DNA from 2 places in the Brevibacterium sp. HMSC08F02 genome. Region 1 is predicted to be linked to the other one. Evidence: predicted binding sites of a transcription regulator. Region 1 holds the regulator's gene; the other holds the start of a gene.

Region 1 (4,412 bases):
CGGTATGGTCGTGAATATGGCTGACAACACCCCGAGCACAGACGACGATCTCCAGCTGAGGATGCTCGCCGAAGGGTTCTACCTGCAGGCACTGGATCAGGTGACACACACCGGAATGGGCGGCCCGTCACGACTGTCCGGATGGACCCGCAAGCATGTCGCGATGCACGTCATCGCCAATGCGGATGCATTTATGCGCTTAATCGAATGGGCACGCACTGGGAATGAAAACCCCATGTACCCGTCGCGGGCAGCACGGGATGCCGAAATCGAACAGCTTGTGGCATCAACTCCCGATGCGGATGTCAGCACAATGGCCCACGAAGCTTCCGAGGAACTCACACAAGCACTCAACACGATGAACGACGACGCCTGGTCGGCGCTCGTACGCACGGGGCAGGGCGAAGAAACCGCAGCATCGTTTATTCCGTGGGCGCGCGCCCGGGAATGCTTGGTCCACGCACTTGACCTCAACATCGGATACACGGCACTCGACTTCCCGACAGCCGCCGCCGACCGTATTTTTGCTGAGCTTCTTGGCTACTGGAAGAAGACAGAGATCCGCGCGAACTTCCTCTTCCACGTGACCGACCGGGAAGATCTCGCCGAGTGGCGCATCGACATTCCCGGAACCGAGAAGAACGAAACTGACTTCAGTCAGCCCGTTGAGGTGACGGGCGAATTCAATGAGCTGCTGCAGTACGCAATCGGCCGCGGATGGCCGGCATCAGGCAGGCAGGACGATGCGAAGGGCGGCGCCGGTGCGGCCACGCCGGAAGATCTGCCCATTCCCCCACCCTGGGTGTGACCGAGCAGCGCAGCGCAGACCGCCTTTTGCCTCATTTAAATAACAATTACTCAGATTTTCCGGGATTCCGGACATTCTGAAAATGAACTCTGCGTAAACACACCGCCCTCACCAGGGACTTTTTCGGCTTTTGAAATTACTTTCGCGTACTCCCTCAGAGTGCTTGCGGGCGCAATTCAGCGATCTTTAGGCTCATGTGGACCTTTTGATCGGCACCTGTTGCCGTGAGCACCGTATGACTCGAAGGATCGCAGTGAAGAAGAACATCCTCGCTCCAGCCGTGGCTCTGTCGCTTGGACTGACCGGCTCGCTCGGAGCAATTGCAGCACCCGCATTCGCAGACGAACCCGCGACGGACACACCGACGCCCAAGCCCCAGCAGGAAGAGCAGCCTACCGACGAAGGCGCCCAGCCTCCCGCACCCGGTGAAGGCGAAGAACCCGCACCCGGCGAGGGTGACGGTAACGGCACCGAAGACCCAAACAACTCTGGTGAGGGCGGCAAAGAAGACCCCAACAACCCCGGCGAAGATGAAGAGGGCACTAACGACATAGGCTCAGCTGAAATCAGTGCTGACAAGATCACCCTGAGCGAATTTCGCGAAAAGGGCATCGACGTCCGGTACATGGACGGCGAGCCCGGCAACACGGTCGACTTTTGGCTGCGCAGGAGCGGCAGCGAGGCCGTCATCCACTCCGAGCAAGTAGAAGTCGATAAGAGCGGCAATGCCGGAGCCACCGTCAAGCCGAAGATTGATGACGAACACGCCGAACACTTCCTCGGCGAATACGAAGTCGACGTGTTCCTGGACTTCGAGACCCATACCGTTAAAGTTGACACCCTCAAGTTCTCGGTCGTTGCCGATGAAGACGACAGCGACGACGAAGCTCCGGCTAAGGACCCGGCTCTGAACCTGTCGGACAAGAAGGTCACCGCCGCTGACTTCGTCAACAAGAAGAAGGGCGTCGTTGCGACCGTCTCCGGCCTCGAGCCCGGCACCAAGGTGAAGTTCACCGTCACCGGTGTTTCCGGCAACGCCAAGAACGTGAAGGCGTACGAAACCACCGCAACTGCCGATAAGGACGGCAACGCCGTCTTCTCCGCAGCCGGTGTCGACAAGTCCAACCCGTCGGCATACCTCGGCAAGTACAAGGTGACCGCTGAATTCGACGACCAGAAGCTCGAAGACTCCTTCGAAGTCGTCTCCGGCAAGAGCAGCGACGCGGGCGAATCCAGCGACGACCAGACCGGAAGCGATGAACAGGCCGGCAGCGGCGGCGGATCCGTCTCCGGTGGCGCCTCGGACAACGTGAGCGGATCGACCACGTCCGGTTCGTCCGGCACCCTGCCGCGCACCGGTCAGGGCCTCGGGGGCCTGGCAGCAGGTGTCGCACTGCTCACCGTCGGCGGCGCAACCGTTCTGCTCACCCGCCGCACCCGCAAGGCCTGAGCAGAACACAGTCCAGAACTGACGCTCTGAACTGACACTAGAAGGGGCGGCCCACACAGGGCCGCCCCTCCTTGTTGCTTGAAAGCCGCGCCGCTCAGGGCCTTACTGCAAAACGGCCGGCGGAGCCGCTACCGGGTACGACGCGACGAAGTGCCCGGCATCAGAACACCGGCAATGCGCCTGGCCGGACGCGCCCTGCGGCCTGCCCCCTGCGAGTCCTCAAACAAGGACACAACATCACCAGATGACGCCGCTGCGAAAATCCTGCCGGCAGTCTCCAGCCGCCTGCGCATCGCGTCCATTTCGGCGCGCATAGCTTCCTGTTCGCGGCGCATAGCCTCGATTTCTTCGCGCATCCGCAGGATCCGCTTAATGCCCTCGAGGTTGATGCCGTCATCCTGGCTCAACCGCTGCACCAGCTGAAGCTTCTCAATGTCATCAGCCGAATAGCGACGACCACGTCCAGCAGACCGCTGAGGCGTCACCAGCCCCAGCCGGTCATACTGCCGCAGCGTCTGCGGATGCATCCCGGCAAGTTCCGCGGCAACCGAAATCATGTAGACAGGGCGGTCAGCGGGAATCATCACGCTTCACCCGCCCTCCGCAGCAGGCCCTCACGCGGATCTTCACCCTCGGTGGCGGCAGCGAAGTCCTCGACGGCCTTCTTCGCATCCGCATTCAGATTGCGCGGCACCGTCACCTCGACGGTCACCAGCAGATCGCCCTTACCGGACTTGGCATCAATGCCCCGCCCACGCAGGCGCAGTGTGCGGCCCGACGGCGTACCCGCAGGAATCTTCATGGTGACCGGCTGCCCGCCCAAAGTGGGCACCGAAACCTGAGTTCCAAGAGCAGCCTCCGGGAACGTGACCGGCAGCGTCATGCGCAGATTGTTGCCATCGCGCGTAAAAACACTGTGCGGTGCAACCTCAACCGTGAGAATCACATCTCCGGCCTGACCGCCGTTGGGGCTGGGCTTGCCCTTGCCGCGAACGCGAACCTCCTGTCCGTCCTTTACCCCCGCGGGAGTACGGACAGTCAGCGGCTTGCCACCGGGCATCTTGAGTTTCACGGTGGCGCCTTCAACGGCTTCCGTAAAGCTCAGACAAGCCTTCGAGCGGATATCCCCGCCCTTCTGCGGAGCCTGCTGGTAGCCACCGAAACCGCCACCGCCAAAGCCGCCGCCGAACAGGTCAGAAAGATCCGGACCCCCGCCGGGGTAACCACCGGCATATCCACCGGCACGAGTCCGACCCCCTCCACCGGTGTTGAACAGTCCGGAGAAGATGTCCCCAAAGCCACCGGCACCAGCACCGCCAGCACCCGCCTGGAACCTGGCGCCGCCGCCCATGGCGCGCACCTGGTCATACTGCTTGCGGGTTTCCGGATCGCCGATCACCGAATTGGCAGCCGAGATCTCTTTGAACTTCTCTTCTGCTTCCGCGTTTCCCGGATTGGCGTCCGGGTGATACTTGCGGGCCAATTTGCGGTAGGCCTTCTTGATTTCAGCATCGGAGGCATCCTTGGAGACTCCGAGCGTCTTGTAGTAGTCCTTCTCGAACCACTCATTCTGCGGTCCCGAGTTCATCCGGCCCCTCCTTTCAATGCCGAAATGGTCTGTTCTTAGGTTCTTCTAGCGGCCGAGGCGGAGCCCCACCTTCCCCGTGGGGCACCTGGGTGCCCCTGCGGGTGGTCGGAAGCTCCGCCTCGGCAGCTGTGAGCGTGTCAGGCTTCGGGGAGGTGAACTCCTACCCGAGCCGCCCGAATGACACGTTCGCCGATTTTGTAGCCGGGCTGCATGACCATGAACACCGTGGGCTCTTCAACATCAGCCGAAGGCTGCTGCATGAGAGCGTCGTGGATGTTTGGGTCGAAGACTTCGCCGACTTCGCCGTACTGCACGACATCAAGCTTGCCGAGAGCTTCCAGGAGCCTGTCGACGTGTTTTTCGTACGGACCGGTGACGTCGCCGGCTTCGCGGGCCAGCTTCACTTCGTCAAGCACCGGCATGAGAGCTTCAACCGCGCCCTGCAGGCCAGCTGCGCGAGCAACCTCCTGGTCGCGTTCCGAACGGCGGCGGTAGGCCGCGTATTCGGCGTTGAGCCGCTGCAGGTCGTCAAGGTAGCGCTTGGCTTCGTCCGATTCCGGCTGCGG
Region 2 (4,412 bases), on a different contig from region 1:
AAGTCCTCGGCCACAACCTTGTCGAGAGTGATCATGATCCCGATTTCCGATCCAGTTTTGACTTTCTCGACGGTCGCCCCTTCCGGGATACTGTTCTGTAAGTCGCTGACCAGCCCATCAGCGCGTTGATCGAGTTCGCTCTCACTCAGCACAGATGTGAAAATCGACTTTTCTTTTTCAAGACGAACAAGGTCAACACCCATCTGGTAGGTGCCGCTGACAAGCAAATCTTCGTCAATGTCAAGATTGATGTCCGCCTTTCCGGCGGCGACTCCCCCACATCCGGCAAGAACAAGTCCCATGATCAGAGCCAGGCTGATGGCCAGTGCTCTGGTGAGTTTCGGCTGCAGGTTCTGCATAGGGTTGCCTCCGGTTGGTTCCCTGCTTCACTTTGCGGCGTGTGTTTGAGCGTGATTCTAGCCGCAAACAGAGAGGTTGGGACGCGTATGCAAATATGACGGTTTGTTACCGCTTCCGCCCGAAGTTTCTCCAGTTCCAGTATGTTGTCAGCAGGTTCAAGAGTTGCAGCTTTCAGTACCTGGCTGGCTGCACGGCAACCCTCTCCATCGAGCGGGGTGCCCCAGGGGAAGAACCGGCATGAGCAAACGTTCATGCAAGTCGATGGATCCCGTCGCGCAAACGCATTGGGATCCGGTAAGGAACATTCCCATGTCTACTCACCGTGGCAACACCGGTACAGGCACATCTGACAACGTCGACCCAACGGATGGTTGGGGCGAAGTCCCTGAAGCTGATCGCCCTCTGTGGTCTCGCTACATGCTCGACCATTGCCCTGCGTTCCCAGGGGCGACCATCATGAATTTCATTGCAGGCAGCGTCGTCAAGGGCGGCACGCGCGTCCCCCAATCTTGGAAAGACACAGCCGCAGAACTGCACAGTGCAGGCTTCAGCCCGCTCCAATACTTCTTACTCGCTGAGCTACTATCGAGCGCGCGCAAGAAGGGCGAATTGCAGGAAACCGCACACGGCCATCTTTTCAAACAGTGGTTCGGCGACTATTTCCCGGATTTTCGACTCAATGCGGATGCCTGGCGGCCATGGCTTGAGCGTCTGCACCAAGCGCAGTCGCCCAGCCGAGCGCTCAGCCACATCCTTCATGGGTGGAACCTGCCGCCCTTGGGCACGGTGAGGTTCACCAAAGGAGGGAATACGCAGGTCGTTTCCGACTGATCAAGCAAAGAGCGTCCCGCCTAGCTTCGCCTGCGCCCTGCGGTTCAGCCGAATGTGTCAGCTGCGGGCTGCCGAGGCTTACCTCTGAGGAGGGTTGGGCGGCGTCGGCCCTGAATCGTGGGGTGGGTTCTGCGGCGGCTGCTGGCCCGGGTATCCCCGCGGTGGGTTCTGCCCGCCGTGGGGCACCTGGCCCGGGTTGGCCTTCTGCTGCCCGGCATGCGGATACGGCCCGGAGCCTCCAGGTGAGGTTGCTGCTGGGCGCTGTTTGTTCTGCCTCTTGACTACGATCACCACTATCACGACCGCAATGATGATCGGCACGACGGTCCAGCCGATAAAACCGGCTATGAACGTCCATGAGAATCCGGTGCCGGCTAAGACGCTCGAGGAGGATTTCGCTTGGAAACCCATTGCGAATCCTTCGAAAGAGAGAAGGTCCCAGGTGACGGTGTTGCCGTTGGCCTGGCCGCCGTAGTGGTGTTCGACGTCACCGGGGAAGGTGAATTTCATCTGAGCTTCAGTGAGCACCTCGGAGGGATCCGTCGGCAGCCCGTAGTTAAAGAGCACCTCTGGCCCGACTGGATTCATCGCTGAGCCCGCAACGTAGCCTTCCGCCTCAACTAGCTCCACGTCAGGGCCCTCGAGGCCGTCGATGTCGAATTCGCCGGACGGCACCTTGTCAAGAGTGATGTTCAGCCCCGCTTCGGACTCGGTGTCGATTTTCTCGACCGTCATCCCTTCTGGGGCGTCACTCTCCAGGTCATCGACCAGCCGGTCGAGTTGCTTACTGACTTCATCCTTGTCGAGCGAGGCGCCGGAAGCTGACAATTCCTCTTCAACGAGGGCGGTGTCAACCACCAACTTGTAAGTGCCTGTGAGACGCCCTTCCTTGTCAAAGCTCAAATCAATATTGAGCTTCCCCGCCGCAACGCCCTCGCAGCCGGCAAGAACAAAGCCCATGATCAGAACCAGGCCGACGGCAAGCGCTCGGGTGAGTTTCTTCTGCAGATTCTGCATGGGTTGGCCCTCCGGAATGTGCCGGCGCCCTTCGCGCGGCGTGAATCTGGGCAAAAGTTTAGCCGGCGACGCGAAGGTTGAGGGCTGAAATCTTCAGCTTTTGTCTAGACGCACTTACCGGCTTTTAGATGGGAGCCCCTGTGGTGAGCTCCCCCTCGTCATTCTCACGAGGAGGAGCTCACCACGGCTTGCGAACCCCAGTGGTCACATCTCAACGATCATCTTGCCGGTGTTGCCGCCGGTGAAAAGCTCGAGGAATGCCTCAGGCATGGCTTCGATGCCGTGGCGGGTGGTCACGTCGTATTTGATGTCGCCGTTGAGGACAAGCGGAGCCATGCGCTCCTGGAATTCAGGGGCGGCGTCCGAATACTTGCCGAGGACGAATCCGCGCAGAGTGAGGCACTTGCCGATGGCCAGTGCGAGGTTGCGCGGCCCCGAAGGTTTCTGGGTGTTGTTGTATTGTGCGATCGCGCCGCACATGGCGACGCGGCCGAACTCGTTCATGCGGGCAATGGCTGCTTCGAGGTGTTCTCCGCCGACGTTGTCGAAGTACAGGTCGATTCCTTCTGGCGCAGCTTCCTTGAGTTGTGCGGAAAGATTGCCTTCGCGGTAGTTGATGGCGGCGTCGAAGCCGAGCTCCTTGAGCCGCTCGACCTTTTCGTCGGTGCCAGCCGATCCGATGACCTTCGATGCGCCGAGCTGGCGTGCGAACTGACCGACAGCCGAGCCGACTGCGCCGGCCGCGCCGGAAACGAACACGACATCGCCTTCCTTGATTTCGGCAATGCGGGTCAGCCCAACGTAGGCGGTCAGACCGGTCAGGCCGAGGATGCCGAGGTAGGCGTGCGCGGGTGCCATGTCGAGGTCGACGGGTTTGGCGGCTGACTCATCGACGACGGCGACGTCCTGCCAACCCAGCGAGTGGCTGACGGCGTCACCCACTTTGAACTTCTCGGAGCGGGATTCGCGGACGATGCCGACAGCGCCACCGGTCATCGGCTTGTCGATTTCGAAAGGTGGGATGTAGGACTTCACATCGTTCATCCGGCCGCGCATGTAGGGGTCAACCGTGTTGACCTTGTTCACTACGAGGATCTGCCCGTCGGAAAGTTCAGGAAGCTCCACCTCTTCGAGGCGGAAGTTGTCCATAGTTGGGGTGCCGGTGGGGCGAGAAGCCAGAACCCACTGCTTAGAAGTCGTCATGAAGAACTGCATCCTTTCGCCAATGAGGCTACTGCGAAACCAACAGGGCCTCGATGCTTGTCACTTCTCGCCCAGTCCAGCACTGCAAGGCGTGCAAAAATTCCAAGCGGAATGGCAAAAGCTCCCATCTTTCGGTGGCGGCCTCTGCATCCGGAGGCTTCAGACGTCCAGGCCCGCCTGACGGTGCATTTCAACGAACGGGTCGAAGTAATAGCGGAAGTTGAACCTGTCTTCCTCCGTGCCTTCTTCCTCAAGCACCTCGAGGAACTCGTTCCCGGTCGCTACTGCCTCTGCCAGAAGTTCGTCATCTTCAACTATTGCGCCAGCTTCCAGCACCGCGTGATAAGCATCATCGAAAAACAGATCCGGGTCTTCTTCGAACGGCATGTACTTCTGCACAGGCTCCCGCCCGCTGGCCTCATCAGCAACCTGCAACAGCGCATAGAAAACTCGATGCATCGACTCGAAGTACCTATTGACGTCATCAAACTCTGGCATCGGACCGTCCTCACCACAGCCGGGGCTTAGCGCCCGCTCGTTTCCGTAAACAAAAGCAACCCCACACCCTGCGTGCTGTGGGGTTACTGTTCTCTCGAGCATTACGCACCTGTAGGCCGGTGCTTTAGCTGCAAGGACGCTGTGGTGAGGTCGTTACGGTGTCAGCGTCTCCAGCAGGCCGTCTGCTCCGCTTGCTGCTGCGAAACCGGTGAAGTAGGTGCTGTGTGTTGCCTTCACCGTTTCGAGGGAATCTGAGCCGACAAGAACAATGTCTGTAGATAGTGAGTCGCGGTACTCCGCTTCGAGCTTTGCGTATTCTTCCATTGCCCGCTCCGCATCAGTGCCAAAAGACTCCTGCATGATGAGCTTGTCCTGGACATGGTCAAAGACGAGCAGGAAATGATTGATGTTGCTCATGACGCGCCCTCCTGCTTGTCAACGCTCGCGGTGAGCAGCTTGTTCACTTCTGCAATCTGGCGATTTGCCTTGTCAATCAAGTCTAT

What was found. The regulator HspR, encoded in region 1, represses chaperone genes until heat shock. The targets are predictions, from matches to a motif close to AAGTTGAGTCNNNNNGACTCAACTT.
Region 2: HMPREF3172_RS03670 (LppM family (lipo)protein) is a predicted target of HspR. The motif match lies at 2,263-2,287, and genes of this name have one in related genera.

What each region holds. Positions count from the first base shown of each region.
Region 1 covers NZ_KV789354.1:152,266-156,677, reverse strand. The annotation lists gene HMPREF3172_RS05435 (maleylpyruvate isomerase family mycothiol-dependent enzyme) at 17-808, shown strand; gene HMPREF3172_RS05430 (hypothetical protein) at 1,062-2,258, shown strand; gene HMPREF3172_RS05425 (heat shock protein transcriptional repressor HspR) at 2,387-2,842, opposite strand; gene HMPREF3172_RS05420 (DnaJ C-terminal domain-containing protein) at 2,842-3,846, opposite strand; gene HMPREF3172_RS05415 (nucleotide exchange factor GrpE) at 3,984-4,412, opposite strand, start outside.
Region 2 covers NZ_KV789350.1:9,271-13,682, reverse strand. The annotation lists gene HMPREF3172_RS03680 (LppM family (lipo)protein) at 1-302, opposite strand, end outside; SAM riboswitch class IV at 514-626, shown strand; gene HMPREF3172_RS03675 (hypothetical protein) at 598-1,191, shown strand; gene HMPREF3172_RS03670 (LppM family (lipo)protein) at 1,270-2,208, opposite strand; gene HMPREF3172_RS03665 (NADP-dependent oxidoreductase) at 2,413-3,411, opposite strand; gene HMPREF3172_RS03660 (hypothetical protein) at 3,571-3,909, opposite strand; gene HMPREF3172_RS03655 (hypothetical protein) at 4,063-4,326, opposite strand; gene HMPREF3172_RS03650 (RelA/SpoT domain-containing protein) at 4,323-4,412, opposite strand, start outside.